DNA from 2 places in the Geobacillus sp. WSUCF1 genome. Region 2 is predicted to be linked to the other one. Evidence: predicted binding sites of a transcription regulator. Region 2 holds the regulator's gene; the other holds the start of a gene.
The links. The regulator LexA, encoded in region 2, represses DNA repair genes until DNA is damaged. The targets are predictions, from matches to a motif close to CGAACATATGTTCG.
Positions count from the first base shown of each region.

Region 1: the regulator LexA is predicted to act here: its motif matches at 4,061-4,074, upstream of recN (DNA repair protein RecN).

Region 1 is NZ_ATCO01000028.1:21,201-29,932, forward strand. It holds gene spo0A (sporulation transcription factor Spo0A) at 1-342, opposite strand, end outside; gene spoIVB (SpoIVB peptidase) at 727-2,022, opposite strand; gene recN (DNA repair protein RecN) at 2,296-4,017, opposite strand; gene ahrC (transcriptional regulator AhrC/ArgR) at 4,144-4,593, opposite strand; gene I656_RS12175 (TlyA family RNA methyltransferase) at 4,643-5,464, opposite strand; gene dxs (1-deoxy-D-xylulose-5-phosphate synthase) at 5,496-7,388, opposite strand; gene I656_RS12165 (polyprenyl synthetase family protein) at 7,636-8,529, opposite strand; gene I656_RS12160 (exodeoxyribonuclease VII small subunit) at 8,533-8,732, opposite strand, start outside.
Region 2 is NZ_ATCO01000132.1:16,675-25,406, forward strand. It holds gene I656_RS03890 (methionine gamma-lyase family protein) at 1-1,136, shown strand, start outside; gene I656_RS03885 (MerR family transcriptional regulator) at 1,213-1,614, shown strand; gene glnA (type I glutamate--ammonia ligase) at 1,654-2,988, shown strand; gene lexA (transcriptional repressor LexA) at 3,052-3,675, opposite strand; gene yneA (cell division suppressor protein YneA) at 3,827-4,132, shown strand; gene I656_RS03870 (recombinase family protein) at 4,152-4,805, shown strand; gene I656_RS03865 (DUF896 domain-containing protein) at 4,935-5,165, shown strand; gene tkt (transketolase) at 5,266-7,272, shown strand; gene sirA (sporulation inhibitor of replication protein SirA) at 7,519-7,953, shown strand; gene I656_RS03855 (YneF family protein) at 8,043-8,255, shown strand; gene I656_RS03850 (ABC transporter transmembrane domain-containing protein) at 8,380-8,732, shown strand, end outside.

The DNA.
Region 1 (8,732 bases), on a different contig from region 2:
GGAAGCGCCGAGTTCCACTGCCTTTTTCGTGACATCCTCCTGGCCGAACGCCGTCAGCATAATGACGCTCGGCTGATGCTCACAACCTGCGCGGACTTTCTCAAGCACAGCCAACCCATCCAAGTGCGGCATAATGATGTCCAGAAGCAAAATATCCGGCCGCTTTTCCTCGAGCATATGAAGGCAGTCTTGGCCGTTATACGCCGTGCCAATCACCTCCATGTCCGGCTGACTCGAGATATATTCGTCAAGCAATGTCACCAATTCGCGGTTATCATCGGCAATGCACACCTTAATGCTCAAAACGATCGTCCTCCCCCACTTTTTCTTGCTATGTAACATTCCGTTAACGTACATTCGACAACAGCAGCAAAAAATCCTTTTATTTTTCAAAAAATAAAAATTATAACAAAAAACGAGCTCATTAGACAATATTCGTTTTCACCAGCGATGCGTTTGTCGAAAAATCTTTACAAATTTCATTTTAACGGATGTTTCACCAAATATCTATGCCAAACCGGCAAAATTTTTGCCGCCTTTTTTGAAAAATTTTTAATGGCAGCCTAACCAATATGGCGGGATCAATCAAGCCGCTCACAGCATTTCGAAACATTGGCCTTGGGATGATCAGGAAGAGATGAATGGTGACCAAATCATCACTCGTCATTTCACCAAATATACGCAAGAATCGAATGTTGGCTGCCGGGAAAAAGCGAGCCGACTTTGTCAGCTCGCTTTCTTTTGTTTGCCGTATAGATCGATGCCTGCCTCTTGCAGCATCCACTCAATGTGGACGCCATAGCCGGATGTCGGATCGTTCACGAAAACGTGCGTCACTGCGCCGACGAGTTTTCCATCCTGAATGATCGGACTGCCGCTCATCCCTTGGACGATGCCCCCTGTTTTCTTTAACAAGCGCGGGTCCGTGACGCGAATCACGAGGCCTTTGGTCGCCGGAAATTTCTGCGGAATGGTGCTGACAATTTCCACGTCAAACTGCTCGACTTTGTCGTTTTCCACCACTGTCAATATTTTTGCCGGTCCTTCTTTCACTTGGTTCGCCAAGGCAACCGGGATCGGTTTTGTGAACGGACCGTTCGGCAGTGGCTTTGTAAGCTTGCCAAAAATGCCAAACGGGCTGTTGGTGGTGATCGTGCCGATCACTTCTTCGCCGTCGGAAAAGCGGGCTAATTTTTCACCTGGATTGCCGCTCGTCCCTTTTTCGATCGATGTAACGGTCGAGCGCATAATTTGCCCGTTTTGCACGACAATCGGCTTTTTCGTATCCATGTCAGAGATGACATGGCCAAGTGCGCCATATGTTTTTGATTTGGGGTCGTAAAATGTCATCGTCCCGATGCCGGCGGCCGAATCGCGAATGTACAGGCCGATGCGGTACACATCGTCATGCCTGTCTCTCAGCGGAACGAGCTTCACCGTCATGGAGTGCTGATCGCGCAGAATTTTTAGATGAAGCGGTTTTCCCGTTTTGCCGGCCTCCTCGATGAAAGGGGAGAGGTCGCTCATGTTTTCGATTTTTTGGCCGTTAATGCCGATAATGATGTCGCCGACTTGAATGCCGGCTGCCTCTCCCGGCGATTTTTTCCCGTTTTCGGTTTCGACAAGGTGGTAACCGACGACAAGAACGCCGACGGTATTGAGCTTGACGCCGATCGATTGTCCGCCGGGAATGACTTTGAGCGTCGGCAGCACGTTGACATCCACTTGCTTGATCGGCATTCCGGCAACCTGCAACACCATCGTTTCATGTCCGCGGCGTTTCGCCTTTACAGACAGAGAACCGTTTTTTCGCTCAATATTGAGCGTTTCGGGAGCGTTTCGGTCATTGACGGCCGCTTGTACGGGAAGGGAAGCGGCAGGAAATTCAACCGCATCGCCTTCAAACAGGACAAGCTGCTTCGGAATTTGCCAATATTCCTTCATCGGTTTGGAAAAAGCGATGGCCGTCAATATACCAAGGAGAAGCACTCCTGCGACTTTTCGCGCCGTTTCTTTATTCAATGTCGTCCACTCTCCTCGCTCCCGCCTACACCATGCCAAAACGGTTACAGTTTTAATTTTGCCTGAACCGGGGAAAATATAATCGCCCTGCCGATAAAAAAGCTGCCCGGAATTGGATGGACTTGCATCCGGACAGCCGCGCGGCTTTTTGCTTATCTTTATGAAACACCGTAGTTCTCTTAAGGAAAGCGAGCGCCAAGTGAGAACAGGCAGGCGGAATCGGCCCGCTTTGAGAGGGATGCACCTCCCCTCGACGAACAGGGGAAACAGGAATCAATGTTTCATTTTCGCCGCCAGTTCCAACAGCTCTTTGGCATGCCGTTTCGTCAATTCCGTCATCTCGACGCCGGAAATCATCCGCCCGATTTCTTTCACTTTCTCCTCCTCATTGAGCTTCCTCACGACTGTTTTCGTCCGTTCCCCATCCGTCTCTTTGGCGATCAACAAGTGCGTGTCCGCCATCGCAGCGACTTGCGGCAGATGGGAAATGCAAAGCACTTGCGACTGGCTGGCGATGTGGTAAATTTTTTCCGCCATCGCCTGGGCGACGCGTCCGCTGACACCGGTGTCGACCTCATCAAAAACAATCGACGTCACTCCTTGATGTTTGGAAAAAATCGTTTTCAACGCCAGCATAATGCGCGACAGCTCGCCGCCGGAAGCGACTTTGACGAGCGGTTTTAACGGCTCGCCGACGTTCGTCGAAATGTAAAACTCGACGACATCGATGCCGTCTTCTTGGAACCTAACCGGCACGCCGTCGACCAAGGGGGCGTCAAGCGATCCTTCGCGCTTGGCAAATACGATGTCAAATTTCGTTTTGTCCATGTACAAGTCTTTCAGTTCTTGATGAATGCGCTCAATCAGGCGCTGGGCATATGTTTGCCGAACAGCGGTGACGTTTTTCGCCTCCGTAAGCAACTCGTCCGTCACCAGAGCGAGCTGCTGCTTAAGCTCATGCACATGCGTTTCGCGATTTTCGATTGTCTCGATTTCCTCGGCGATCGTCTCGGCATAGTGCAAAATATCGGCGATCGTCGCCCCGTATTTTCGTTTGAGCTGCCCGATTTCCGCGAGACGGCTTTCAATGGCATCGAGCCGCTCTGGGTCGTACTCCATCTCCTCAATTTGATCGCGCAGCTTGTACATGACTTCCTCGAGCAAATAGTAGCAGTTCGACGTCGTTTCATGCGCATCTTTGAGCGCTGCATCCATGCCTGCGACGTCATCGAGATGGCGCATCGCCTCCCCGATCGAATCAAGTCCGCGTCCCTCTCCGGAGAGGGCCTCATAACTTTTCTGCAGCGCGGTATAAATTTTTTGAAAATTGACGATGCGAACTTTTTCCTCCATCAGCCGCTCGTCCTCGCCCGGCTCGAGCGCCGCCTGTTCGATTTCGCGCAACTGAAACGTCAACAAATCAAGCCGGTGCGCCATTTGCTGTTCATTTTCGCTCAGCTTTTTCAATTTTTTTCCGAGCTCCTCATACCGCTCGTAGACGGCGCGGTAGCGAGCAAGCGCCTCTGCTGCCTCTAGGCCGCCGAACTCGTCTAAAAGCGGCAGATGGCGGGACGGATCCATCAGTTCTTGATGTTCATGCTGGCCGTGAATATCCACAAGCGTCGCCCCGATGTCGCGCAGCACCGCCGTCGTGACGAGCTTGCCGTTAATGCGGCAGACGCTTTTGCCGTTGGCGAAAATATCGCGGCGCAACACGATCATGCCGTCGCTGGCGTCGATGCCAACGTCTGCGCATTTTTGCCAGCATGGATGGCGGTCATCATCAAGCAAAAACAGCCCTTCGATTTCCGCCTTTTCCGCCCCAAAGCGGACAAATTCAGCGGAGCCGCGTCCGCCGATCAACAAATGAATCGCGTCGATGATGATCGATTTGCCGGCTCCCGTTTCGCCGGTTAACACCGTCAGCCCTTTGTCGAACGACAACGAGAGCGACTCGATAATGGCGAAATTTTTAATCGACAGCTCGGCGAGCATTTCACCACTCCTTGCCTGTCCGATTGATTCCACTTTTGATTATAGCACGTATGTTCGGATTTGCAAACGAGGACCGCCCTGTCGTTCCGTCCTTGAACGCAGAATGGGAGCTGGGCCGGTCCTCGCCTAGAGCATGGACAACAGCTGGTCGGACACTTTTTCCGCATCTTTCGGCGTCCGGCAAATGATCAGGCACGTATCGTCGCCGCAAATCGTACCGACGATTTCGTTCCAATCCAAATTGTCGAGCAAGACGCCGACGGCATGGGCGTTGCCCGGCAACGTCCGCAACACAAGCAAGTTGCCCGTTCCGTCAAGCTTCACAAACACATCAACAAGCGCCCGCTTCAGCTTTTGCAGCGGATTGAAGCGCTGGTCGGACGGAAGGCTGTACTTGTAGCGTCCGTTGGCCATCGGCACTTTGACGAGCTGCATTTCTTTAATGTCGCGCGAGACAGTCGCTTGGGTGACGTTAAAGCCAGCTTCTCTCAGCCGGTCGACAAGCTCGTCTTGCGTTTCAATGTCATGGTTCATAATGATTTCGCGAATTTTAATATGCCTTTGCCCTTTGTTCACACTGCGCCACCTCTTTGCTTGCAAAATGCCACGCTGTTGTTTCCCGCCTCTATTCGCCATGCCCCTCTGTCCTGTCGCCACGTAGATGGGCGTGCGCCTCACGTACGATATGTGCGATCGGCATCGTCAGACGGTTTTCCCCTTTGCGATTTTCTCCCGAATAAACGGCGTGAAGCAAAAACTCAATGTTGCCATCGCCGCCGGTAATCGGTGAATACGTTAAATGAAGAACATCGAACCCTTCCGCACAGGCGAATTGAATGATCGATTCGAGCACTTCCTCGTGAATGTTCGGGTCGCGAACAATCCCCTTTTTGCCGACCTTTTCCCTGCCGGCTTCAAACTGCGGCTTGACGAGCGCAATCACATCGCCGCCCGGCACCATGACCGTCTTGACGACCGGCAAAATGAGCCGCAGCGAAATAAACGAGACATCGATGACAGCTACTTCCGGCAGCCCTTTCGTAAACTGATCCGGCGTCACGTAGCGGAAGTTCGTCCGCTCCATCACAACGACGCGCTCGTCTTGACGCAGCTTCCAAGCAAGCTGGTTGTAGCCGACATCGACGGCATACGTCAGCTTCGCCCCATGCTGCAAGGCGCAGTCGGTGAAACCGCCGGTCGACGCGCCGATGTCAAGAACAATTTTATTTTCCACGCGAATATGAAACTCGCGCAACGCTTTTTCCAGTTTCAACCCACCGCGGCTGACGTACGGAAGCGGGTTGCCTTTCACCTCAAGCGGAATGTCAACCGGCACTTTTTCCCCGGGCTTATCGAGTCGAACGTCGTTTGAATAGACAAGCCCGGCCATGATCGCCCGCTTCGCCTTTTCTCGCGTTTCCGCCAGCCCTCGTTCGACAAGCAGCACATCGAGCCGTTCTTTTTTTTCCTTTCATGTCTCAAGCCCTTTTCTGTTTTCTTGGCACCATCGTTTTGATGCGGTCGATGATATGGGTCGACGTCAGCCCGATTTCATTGAGCAGCTCGCTGACGCTTCCATGTTCGATAAAGCGGTCCGGGATGCCCATCCGTTCGATGACCGCTCCGTGATAACCATGATCATGAGCAAACTCCAACACAGCACTGCCAAAGCCGCCTTGCAGCACCGCCTCTTCGACCGTTAAGATCGGCAGGCGGCTCTCAAGCAGTTCGTGAAGCATCGCCACGTCCATCGGCTTCAAAAAGCGAGCGTTGACGACTTTCACCGATATGCCGTCTTTCGCCAGCTCGTCGGCCGCCTTAAGCGCCATCGAAATCGTCGTGCCAAACGTCAAAATCGCCGCATCGCAGCCGTCGCGCAACACTTCCCACGTGCCGATTGGGATTTCTTTCAGCTCCTCATCAAGCGGTACGCCAAGCCCGTTGCCGCGCGGGAAACGCATGGCGATTGGCCCGTCGTCGTAGCGGATGGCGGTGTACACCATGTGCTGTCCTTCGTTTTCGTCTTTTGGCATCATCAACACCAAGTTCGGCACATGGCGCAAAAAGGCGATGTCAAACACCCCTTGGTGCGTTTCGCCGTCCGCCCCGACCAACCCAGCACGGTCAATGGCGAAAAAGACATTTAAGTTTTGCCGGCATACATCATGGACGACTTGGTCATAGGCGCGCTGCAAAAATGTCGAATAAATGGCCAAAAACGGTTTCATCCCTTGCGTCGCCAATCCAGCCGCAAGCGTTGTCGCATGCTGCTCGGCGATGCCAACATCAAACATCCGATCGGGGAACTCGCTTGCGAACCCTTCCAGCTTCGAGCCGACCGGCATCGCCGGCGTAATCGCGACGATGCGCGGGTCGGTGCGGGCGAGCCGGCGCACGGTTTCGCTGACAAGCGCGCTCCATGACGGACCTGCCTCTTTCGTTTTGACAAAAGCGCCGGTTTCGATTTTGTACGGCCCTGTGCCGTGCCATGTGCCGACTTTGTCGTTTTCCGCCGGACTGTACCCTTTTCCCTTCTTCGTGATGACATGGACAAGCACGGGGCCTTTCATCTTCTTCGCATAGCGCAAGTTCTCAAGCAAATCCTCAAAATCGTGGCCGTCGACCGGGCCTAAATACGTAAACCCGAGCTCTTCGAAAAACACGCCGGAGACAAGCAAATATTTCAAGCTGTCTTTCAGCCGCTCGGCCGTCGCCGCCAGCTTGCCGCCGACCGCTGGGATGCGCTTGAGCAGCAGCTCCAGTTCATCTTTCACCCACTGGTATTTGCCTGCGGTGCGCAACCGACCGAGGATGTTGTGCAACGCGCCGACGTTCGGGGCGATCGACATTTCATTGTCGTTTAAGATGACAATCATATCCGTTTTCTCATGCCCGATATGGTTGAGCGCCTCAAGCGCCATGCCGCCGGTGAGCGCCCCGTCGCCGATGATCGGCACGATGTATTCATCCGTCCCTTTCAAATCACGGGCGATCGCCATTCCCATCGCCGCCGACAGCGACGTCGAGCTATGGCCCGTTTCCCACACGTCATGCTCGCTTTCGCTCCGTTTCGGGAATCCGGACAGCCCTTTGTATTGGCGGAGCGTGTCGAACGCGGCGGCGCGTCCGGTCAAAATTTTATGCACGTATGACTGGTGTCCGACATCCCAAATGAGCTTGTCTTTTGGGCTGTCGAATTCGCGGTGGAGGGCGATCGTCAGCTCGACGACCCCTAAGTTCGGGCCGATATGTCCGCCTGTTTTCGACAACTTCTCAATTAAAAACCGCCGAATCTCGGCGCTTAACCGTTTCAGCTCAGGAATGGACATGTTTTTGACAACGCGCGGATGGTCAATTTTTGTCAAGTCCAACAAAGATCACTCGCTTTCATTCTGTCGTTCTCCGAGCCGTTTCTCCTCGTACAGGTAGTATTATTATACATGATCCGGCGCGAAAAATCGACTTTTCCCGCCAACGCAGCCCGTCACCACTAGGACGCGTTTTGTGGTGTATCTATAGAACTTGCGGCGGCCGCCCGGCGGAAAACAACCAAAAAAACAAGGCCGCCTCCGCCCCGAAGGAAAGCGAACAACGGGAACAAGAGGCGGCCGCCCCGCATCAGTGGTCGCGGACCGCGACAAGCTCGCAAATGTAGGCCAGCACCGCGTCATCGATTTTGGCTTGCTGCAAATGGCGCTTCGCGGCGTCAATGTGAAACGCCAGTTTCTCTTTAGCACCGCCTAGCGAAAGAAGCACCGGATATGTCGCCTTCTTGTTGTCGCGGTCGCTGCCGACTCGCTTGCCGATTTTTTCTTCCATTCCTTCAATGTCCAAAATATCGTCGCGAATTTGAAAGGCGAGGCCTAAATGTGCGGCGAACTCGTTGAGTTCGCGCGTCTGCCGACCATCGGCGCCGCCAAGCAGGGCGCCGGCGTGCACGCTGTATTGCAACATTTTCCCCGTCTTATGGCGGTGGATGTATTCCAGTTCCGCAAGCGCCAGCGTTTTTCCTTCCGCCTCCATATCAGCCGCCTGTCCAGCGACCATGCCTTCCGGGCCGGCCGCCTTCGCGAGCTGCTCGATGAGCTGCAGCCGGACGGAAGGCGGAACGCGGTCGTCATCAACCTCGGCGATCAATTGAAACGCATACGTAAGCAAGGCGTCCCCGGCCAAAATGGCCATCGCCTCGCCGAACACTTTATGGTTCGTCGGTTTGCCGCGCCGCAAATCATCGTTGTCCATGCTTGGCAAATCATCATGAATGAGCGAGTACGTATGGATCATTTCAATGGCGCAAGCGACTGGCAGACCGATCGCCGGGTCTTTGCCAAGCGCTTGGATGGTCGCCAGCAACAAAAGCGGGCGGATTCGTTTGCCGCCGGCCTCAAGCGAGTAGGCCATCGCCTTTTTCAGCGTCTCCGGCCCACGAAGCCGCGCCATATAGGAGGAAAGCGCCGCCTCGACGGCCCGTTTTTGTTCGTTGAGAAACTGTTCAACCGAAAGCTGCGCCACCCGTCACTCCTCCTCCGGCGAAAAAGGGACAAGCTCGCCGTCTTCACGCAGCATGTACTCCAACTGTTTCTCCACATGCTGCAATTTATCATGGCAAAGCTTGGACAGTTTCATGCCTTCTTGAAAAAAGGCGATCGCCTCCTCAAGCGGCACGTTCCCTTCCTCGAGCTTTTCGACGATTTCCTCCAGTTTTTTCATCGCTT
Region 2 (8,732 bases):
GCCGCCATCAAGTGAGCGACGGGCATTTCATCCCATCGACCGGGTATGGCTATGACGATATCGGCCGCGATACGCTTGACCGCATTTACGCCGATGTATTCGGGGCGGAAGCGGGGCTTGTGCGCCCGCAAATCATCTCCGGCACGCACGCGATTGCCATCGCTTTGTTCGGCGTGTTGCGCCCGGGCGATGAACTGCTTTACATCACCGGCGCTCCGTACGATACGCTTGAGGAAATCGTCGGCGTCCGCGGCCGCGGCGTCGGCTCGCTGAAAGAGTTTGGCATCCGCTACCGAAGCGTGCCGCTTACGGCGGACGGGGCCGTTGATTTTCCGGCGGTGCGCGGGGCGATGAACGAGCGGACGAAAATGATCGGCATTCAACGTTCGCGCGGCTATGCGACACGCCCGTCGTTTACGGTCGACGAAATCGCGGAGATGATCGCTTTTGTCAAAGCGATTAAGCCCGACGTCGTCGTGTTTGTCGACAACTGCTACGGCGAGTTTGTGGAGGAGAAAGAGCCGTGTCATGTCGGCGCCGATTTGATGGCCGGCTCCCTCATTAAAAACCCGGGCGGGGGCTTGGCGAAAACAGGCGGCTATATCGTTGGGAGGCAAAAATACGTCGAAGCGTGCGCTTACCGGATGACCTCGCCGGGCATCGGAGCGGAAGTCGGTCCGTCACTGTATGCGTTGCCGGAGATGTACCAAGGGTTTTTCCTCGCCCCTCACATTGTCGGCCAGGCGCTCAAAGGAGCGGTGTTTACGGCGGCGATGCTCGAGCGCATCGGGCTTTCGACATCGCCGTCGTGGAAGGAGAAGCGCACGGACCTTGTGCAATCGGTCCGCTTTGACGATCCAGAACAAATGGTTGCTTTTTGTCAAGCCATCCAAGCCGCTTCTCCCGTCAACGCCCATTTTACCCCGCACCCAAGCGAGATGCCGGGCTATGAAGACAAAGTCATCATGGCGGCCGGCACGTTCGTGCAGGGCGCGAGCATCGAGCTAACGGCAGACGGGCCGCTGCGGCCGCCATATGTCGCCTACGTGCAAGGCGGGCTGACGTATTCACACGTCAAAATCGCCATTTGTTCAGCCGTCCACCGTTTGCTTGAACAGCAGTTGATTTGTTTGTGAGAAAATGTAACGCTTCATTGACTCGTTTCTTGACATTATGGTAAAATGAAGGTATCAAAAGCGAGGAGGAATTGGCATGAGCAGCCATATTCGTCGTTCCATGCCATTGTTTCCGATTGGGATCGTGATGCAGCTGACGGATCTATCGGCCCGCCAAATCCGCTATTACGAAGAGCACGGCCTCGTCACGCCAGCGCGCACGGAAGGCAACCGGCGGCTGTTTTCGCTCAATGACATTGACCGCTTGCTGGAAATTAAAGATTTGATCGACCAAGGCGTCAACTTGGCGGGCATTAAGCAAATTTTTGCCGCGCGGGAGGAAGGACGCCACCAGCAGGCGGAGAAAGTCGAAAAAGTAGGAAAACCGAAGCTGTCGGACGAAGAACTGCGCGAAATTTTGCGGAATGAATTGCTGCAGGCCGGGCGGTTCCAGCGCGCATCGCTTCGCCAAGGAGATCTCGCTCGCTTCTTTCATTAATGACGGAACATGATTTCCGAGCCGGGGAGGAGTTTGGACATGGCAAAATATACGCGTGACGACATTCTACACATCGTCAAAGAGGAAAATGTCAAGTACATCCGCCTGCAATTCACCGATATTTTGGGCACGATCAAAAACGTCGAAATTCCGATCAGCCAGCTGGAGAAAGCGCTTAACAACAAAATTATGTTTGACGGGTCGTCGATCGAAGGATTTGTCCGCATTGAAGAGTCGGATATGTATTTGTATCCGGACTTGGATACGTTCGTCATTTTCCCGTGGACCGCAGAAAAAGGGAAAGTCGCCCGCTTTATCTGCGACATTTACAACCCGGACGGCACGCCGTTTGAAGGCTGCCCACGCTACAACTTGAAGCGGATGCTGAAAGAGATGGAGGCGCTTGGCTTCAACGCCTTTAACTTAGGAGCTGAGCCTGAATTCTTCCTTTTCAAGCTTGACGAAAAAGGACACCCGACGATGGAGCTGAACGATCGCGGCGGCTATTTCGATTTGGCGCCGACCGATCTTGGGGAAAACTGCCGGCGCGACATTGTGCTCGAGCTTGAGGAAATGGGGTTTGAAATCGAAGCGTCCCATCATGAAGTCGCCCCGGGCCAGCATGAGATCGATTTTAAATACGCCCATGCGATTAAAGCGTGCGACGACATTCAAACGTTTAAGCTCGTCGTCAAAACGATCGCCCGCAAACATGGATTGCATGCGACCTTTATGCCGAAGCCGATTTTTGGGATTAACGGTTCAGGAATGCATTGCAACCTGTCGCTGTTCCGCAACGGTGAAAACGCCTTTTTCGATCCGAACGGCGACTTGCAGTTGAGCGATACGGCACGGCAGTTTATCGCCGGTGTGCTGAAGCATGCGCCGAACTTTACGGCGGTGACGAACCCGACCGTCAACTCGTACAAGCGGCTTGTTCCAGGCTATGAAGCGCCGTGCTACGTCGCTTGGTCGGCGCGCAACCGCAGCCCGCTCATCCGCATTCCAGCTTCGCGCGGCATGAGCACGCGCATTGAGGTGCGCAGCGTTGACCCGTCGGCCAACCCATACTTGGCCATGGCGGTGCTTTTAGCCGCTGGGCTTGACGGCATTCGCAACAAGCTCACTCCTCCGGCGCCAGTGGATCGAAACATTTACGTCATGACGAAAGAAGAACGGCTCGAAGAAGGCATTGTCGATTTGCCGGCAACGCTCTATGAAGCGTTGGAAAACTTGAAGTCCGATGAAGTGATGATTCACGCGCTCGGCAAACATTTATTCGAGCATTTCGTCGAAGCGAAAGAAATCGAGTGGGATATGTATCGGACAACGGTTCATCAATGGGAATTGGACCAATATATGGAACTCTACTGATTCATAAAAAAGCTGCCCCGTTTTTTTCAGGGCAGCTTTTTTATGGGCGCAGGCCGGCACGAGTCAGTCGAACAGGCGATAGACGCCGATCACTTTGCCGAGAATCGTGCAGTCGCGGACGATGATCGGCTCAAGATGGGCGTTTTCCGGCTGCAGGCGGATGTGGTCTTTTTCCTTGAAAAACCGCTTCACCGTCGCCTCGTTGTCTTCCGTCATGGCGACGACGATGTCGCCGTTGTTGGCCGATGACTGCTGGCGGACGATGACGTAGTCGCCGTCGAGAATGCCGGCTTCGATCATGCTGTCGCCCATCACTTCAAGCATAAACAGCTGCTCCTCGCCGGCGGCGAGCCGCTTCGGCAGCGGAAAGTAGCCTTCGATGTTTTCCACCGCTGTAATCGGTTGACCGGCCGTCACCTTGCCGATGATCGGCACCGAGATGATCTCCTCTTTTTCTCTCTCCTTGGCCATATCGTTGTCCAAAATTTCAATGGCGCGCGGCTTTGTCGGGTCGCGGCGGATGTACCCTTTGCTTTCTAGGCGCGCGAGATGCCCGTGGACCGTCGAACTTGACGCCAGTCCAACCGCTTCCCCAATTTCCCGCACCGACGGAGGATAGCCTTTTGTTTTTACTTCCTGTTTAATAAACTCTAAAATTTGCTGTTGTCGTTTTGACAGTTTCGTCATGGTTTCACACCTCTCGCCACATCATTTGCCTTCATTATACCATGCGGAAGACGAAAAAACAAACATAAGTTCGAGTTTTTTATTGACACAAACAAATGTTCTTGACTATAATGAAGGAAAGCGAACAAACATTCTAGAAAGGGTGGGGAGAATGGGGAGAACGTTGCTGCACTATGTTTTGTTTTCATTTTTGTTTGCGCTCGTGTTGGCAGGGTTCGTTTACGCCAGCAGCCCGGTCGATAAAAAAGAATACGTGACGATCACGGTCGCTCCCGGCGATACGCTTTGGGGGCTGGCAAAACAGTACGAACAGGAACACCATATGCCGCCTGATGAGTTCATCCGCTGGGTCGTCGATGTCAACCATTTGCCGAGCCCGCGTCTTGCCGCCGGTGAACAAATTGTCATTCCTGTGTTAAAATCAAAGCAGGGCGGCTCGGTGGCCGTCAATCAGTGATGGAAAGAAGGGATTGGCCATGAGGGCGGTCATTTACTGCCGAGTCAGCACGGACAAAGCTGAACAGGAAACGTCGCTCGCGAGGCAACGAGATGAGCTCGAGCGACTGGCGGCCGAGTGTGGATTTGAAGTCGCTAAAGTGATCGCCGAGCAGGCGAGCGGTTATGAAGCCGACCGCGACGGCGTGTTGGAGCTGCTTTCGCTTTGCGAGGAAGGCGAGGTCGATGTGCTGCTCATTCAAGATGAAACGCGGCTTGGGCGCGGCCATGCGCGCATGGCGGTGCTGCATTGCTTGAAAAAGCAAGGGGTGAAAATATACAGCGCCAGCCACCGCGGGGAGATGCCGCTGTCGGAGGCCGATGAGATGGTGTTATCCATCATCGCGATTGTCGAGGAGTACCAAAGAAAAATACATAACGCCAAAATTAAGCGTGGCATGCAGCGAGCCATCGCCAGCGGCTACCGACCGGAGCGGAACCTAAGGCGCCGGGGCGAAAACGCCGGGCGCGATCGAATTGATCTGCCGGTTGAGGAGATCGTCCGCTTGCGCGAGCGCGGACTGACGTTTGCCGATATCGCCGCGACGATGCGAAGCTTCGGTTACGAGGCGTCCAAGGCGACCGTCCATCGGCGTTACCAGGAATATATGGACGAGCAACAAAGGCGGCGTTGATCGTGTACTGCGCCTGACCCTAAAGCGGCGAGCGGGCAAAGGAAGCCAAGATGCCATCGTTGCCATCTTCCCGGTTGATCAGATAAGATAAAACAGAGTGAGAATATGGCAGATAGGAGAAGATGATCAATGCTTGCCAAACATAAATTAGCCCGCATCAATGAACTGGCGAAAAAAGCGAAAACGGCCGGCTTGTCGGCCGAAGAGGCCTTCGAGCAAGCGAAGCTGCGCCGTGAGTACATTCAAGCGTTCCGCAAGGCGATGACCGATATGCTCCATACAGTGACCGTCATTGACCCGAACGGCAACGACGTGACGCCGAAAAAATTAAAGGAAAGCCAGCGGCGGCGCTTCCATTAAACGGTCGAAAGAGGGGTGGCTCGGAAAATAACGTTGTACAAGCCGATCGATTTTCTATATGATAGTAAATGACACCATGTTGATGAAAGGGAGGAAGACGATGGCGCATTCAATCGAGGAGTTGGCGATTACGACGATTCGAACGCTGTCGATTGACGCGATCGAAAAAGCGAAATCCGGGCACCCGGGCATGCCGATGGGCGCGGCGCCGATGGCGTACACGCTTTGGACGAAATTTATGAATCATAACCCGGCGAATCCAAACTGGTTCAACCGCGACCGGTTTGTCTTGTCAGCCGGGCACGGGTCGATGTTATTGTACAGCTTGCTTCATTTAAGCGGCTACGACGTATCGATGGATGATTTGAAACAATTCCGTCAATGGGGAAGCAAAACGCCGGGCCATCCGGAATACGGCCATACGCCGGGCGTGGAAGCGACGACGGGACCGCTTGGCCAAGGGATCGCGATGGCGGTCGGCATGGCGATGGCGGAGCGGCATTTGGCCGCTACATACAACCGCGACGGGTTTGAGATTATCAATCATTATACGTACGCCATTTGCGGCGATGGCGATTTGATGGAAGGAGTGGCGAGCGAAGCGGCGTCACTCGCCGGCCACTTGAAGCTCGGCCGTCTGATCGTCCTGTATGACTCGAACGACATTTCGCTGGACGGGGAGCTCAACCTGTCGTTCTCGGAAAACGTCGCCCAACGTTTCCAAGCGTACGGTTGGCAATATTTGCGCGTTGAGGACGGCAACAATATTGAAGAAATCGCCAAAGCGCTCGAGGAGGCGCGGGCGGACCTCAGCCGGCCGACGCTCATTGAAGTCAAAACGACGATTGGCTACGGCGCGCCAAATAAAGCGGGCACGTCCGGCGTCCACGGCGCTCCGCTCGGCGCCCAAGAGGCGAAGCTGACGAAAGAGGCGTATCGTTGGACATTTGCGGAAGATTTTTACGTGCCAGAAGAAGTGTACGCCCACTTCCGTGCGACGGTGCAAGAGCCGGGAGCGAAAAAAGAGGCGGAATGGAATGAGCAGCTCGCCGCCTATGAACAGGCCCATCCGGAACTGGCCGCCCAATTGAAGCGAGCGATCGAAGGCAAACTGCCAGATGGATGGGAAGCTTCTTTGCCGGTATACGAAGCAGGCAAAAGCCTGGCGACCCGCTCATCGTCCGGGGACGTGATCAACGCCATCGCCAAAGCGGTGCCGCAATTGTTTGGCGGTTCGGCGGACTTGGCAAGCTCGAATAAAACGCTCATCAAAGGCGGCGGCAACTTCTTGCCGGACAGCTACGAAGGGCGCAACATTTGGTTTGGCGTGCGCGAGTTTGCCATGGGGGCGGCGCTCAATGGCATGGCGCTTCACGGCGGATTGAAAGTGTTCGGCGGCACGTTCTTCGTGTTCTCTGACTATTTGCGTCCGGCGATCCGCTTGGCGGCGCTGATGGGCTTGCCGGTCATCTACGTCTTGACGCACGACAGCATCGCCGTCGGCGAAGACGGCCCGACGCACGAGCCGATCGAACATCTCGCTTCGCTTCGGGCGATGCCGAACTTGTCGGTCATCCGTCCGGCTGACGCAAACGAAACGGCGGCCGCATGGCGGCTGGCGCTCGAATCGACGGACAAGCCGACTGCGCTCGTCTTGACGCGTCAAGATGTGCCGACGTTGGCGGCAACAGCTGAGTTGGCGTATGAAGGCGTGAAAAAAGGTGCGTACGTCGTTTCACCGGCGAAAAACGGTGCTCCGGAGGCGCTGTTGTTGGCGACTGGCTCGGAAGTCGGTCTGGCCGTCAAAGCGCAAGAAGCGCTTGCCGCTGAGGGCATCCATGTCTCCGTCATCAGCATGCCATCGTGGGACCGCTTCGAAGCGCAGCCAAAATCGTACCGCGATGAAGTGCTTCCGCCGGCCGTGACGAAGCGGCTCGCCATTGAAATGGGCGCGTCGCTCGGTTGGGAGCGCTACGTCGGCGCCGAGGGCGACATTTTGGCCATCGACCGATTCGGTGCTTCCGCTCCGGGAGAGAAAATCATGGCCGAGTATGGCTTTACGGTTGACAACGTCGTCCGCCGCACAAAAGCGCTGCTCGGCAAGTAACCGGAAAAGCTGCCCTTGCGTTGTTGCAGGGGCAGCTTGTTTTTGTGAAAGATGGCTGCGCTTTGGTCAAGTATTTTCGGGGTTGAATCGAGGACAAAGGCTTGTTTGTTGGCCTGTTTGCGGCCGCATGGCCATCGCAAACAAAAATCGACAATGTTAGTGAAAAAACTTGCCGTTAATAGACATATTTTTCCCCTTTCATTTTCTATAATAGAAAATAGATTGAACAGAAATGGGGGATGGGGCATGGTCCGCTATTGGATTTATTTGTTGAATGACGATGTGGCGTCGCATTACCGCCATCGGGCAGAAAAAATTGTCGAACTGCTTCGTGAGCATCAATACGCGAAAGCGCCGCTGAAGGCGATTTGCCGCAAGCAAGTCGAATTTATCACCGAACGGCTGTCATTTTCGCGCCTGGAACTTGGCTTAAAGCAATATTTTGCCGGCCGCGTCGGCAAAAATTTGGAGCGCAATATGTTTGTTTTGCAAAACGATTCCGGCGAAGCGTTGCTTGTCGTGCAAAAGCGCCGCTTGCTTCTTGTCGCTGACAGCGCGCCGCTTGCCGCGGACATCGGACGGGCGCTCGCTCGGATTTCGCCGACGTTTTTGGCGGTCGACGCCGATTTTGTCGATTACTACTGGCTGTCTGCGCCTCGACAAGGAAGAAAATTTGCGTAATGAAAAGATTTTTGCCGCGAAATATTGTCTAATGACGCATCGTTTAGTACACTGTTAGGGAGACAACAAGAAGGAGGAAAATCGCTGTTATGTGGGGTACGATTCTCGTTGGCGTGCTGGCGCTCATCGCCGGGGTGGCGATCGGATTTTTCGTCGCCCGCAAAACGATGATCAATTATTTGAAGAAAAACCCGCCGATCAATGAACAAATGATTCGCATGATGATGATGCAAATGGGAATGACGCCATCCCAGAAGAAAATCAATCAGATGATGAAAATGATGAACAATCAACTGAAATAAGCGAAACGGACACTCGATCGAGAGTGTCTTTTTATTTTGCCAAAATGTTCTTTCAAAATTTTTCTAGTTTTGTTACAATAATATGGCGATTGTTCGTCAGCCAAATGAAAGGAGGGCGGGCCTTATGCGCGTGTTTCGCGATTTGTTTTGGTTTTTCCGTCAAGAAAAGAAGGCGTATATCACCGGCATTTTCGTGCTTGTCATCGTGGCGTTTTTGGAGACAGTCCCGCCGAAAGTGATCGGCTTGTTGGTCGATCATGTGAAAAACGGCACGATGACAAAAGAAGTGCTCATCCGCTGGATCGCCGTCCTCGCCGCCGTTGCGGCGGCGCTTTACGGGCTCCGCTACGCTTGGCGCATTTTCATTTTCGGTTCGGCGGTCAAGCTTGCCCGCCAGCTGCGCAACGAGCTGTATCAGCATTTTACGAACATGTCGCCGTCGTTTTACCAGCGGAAGCGGATCGGCGATTTAATGGC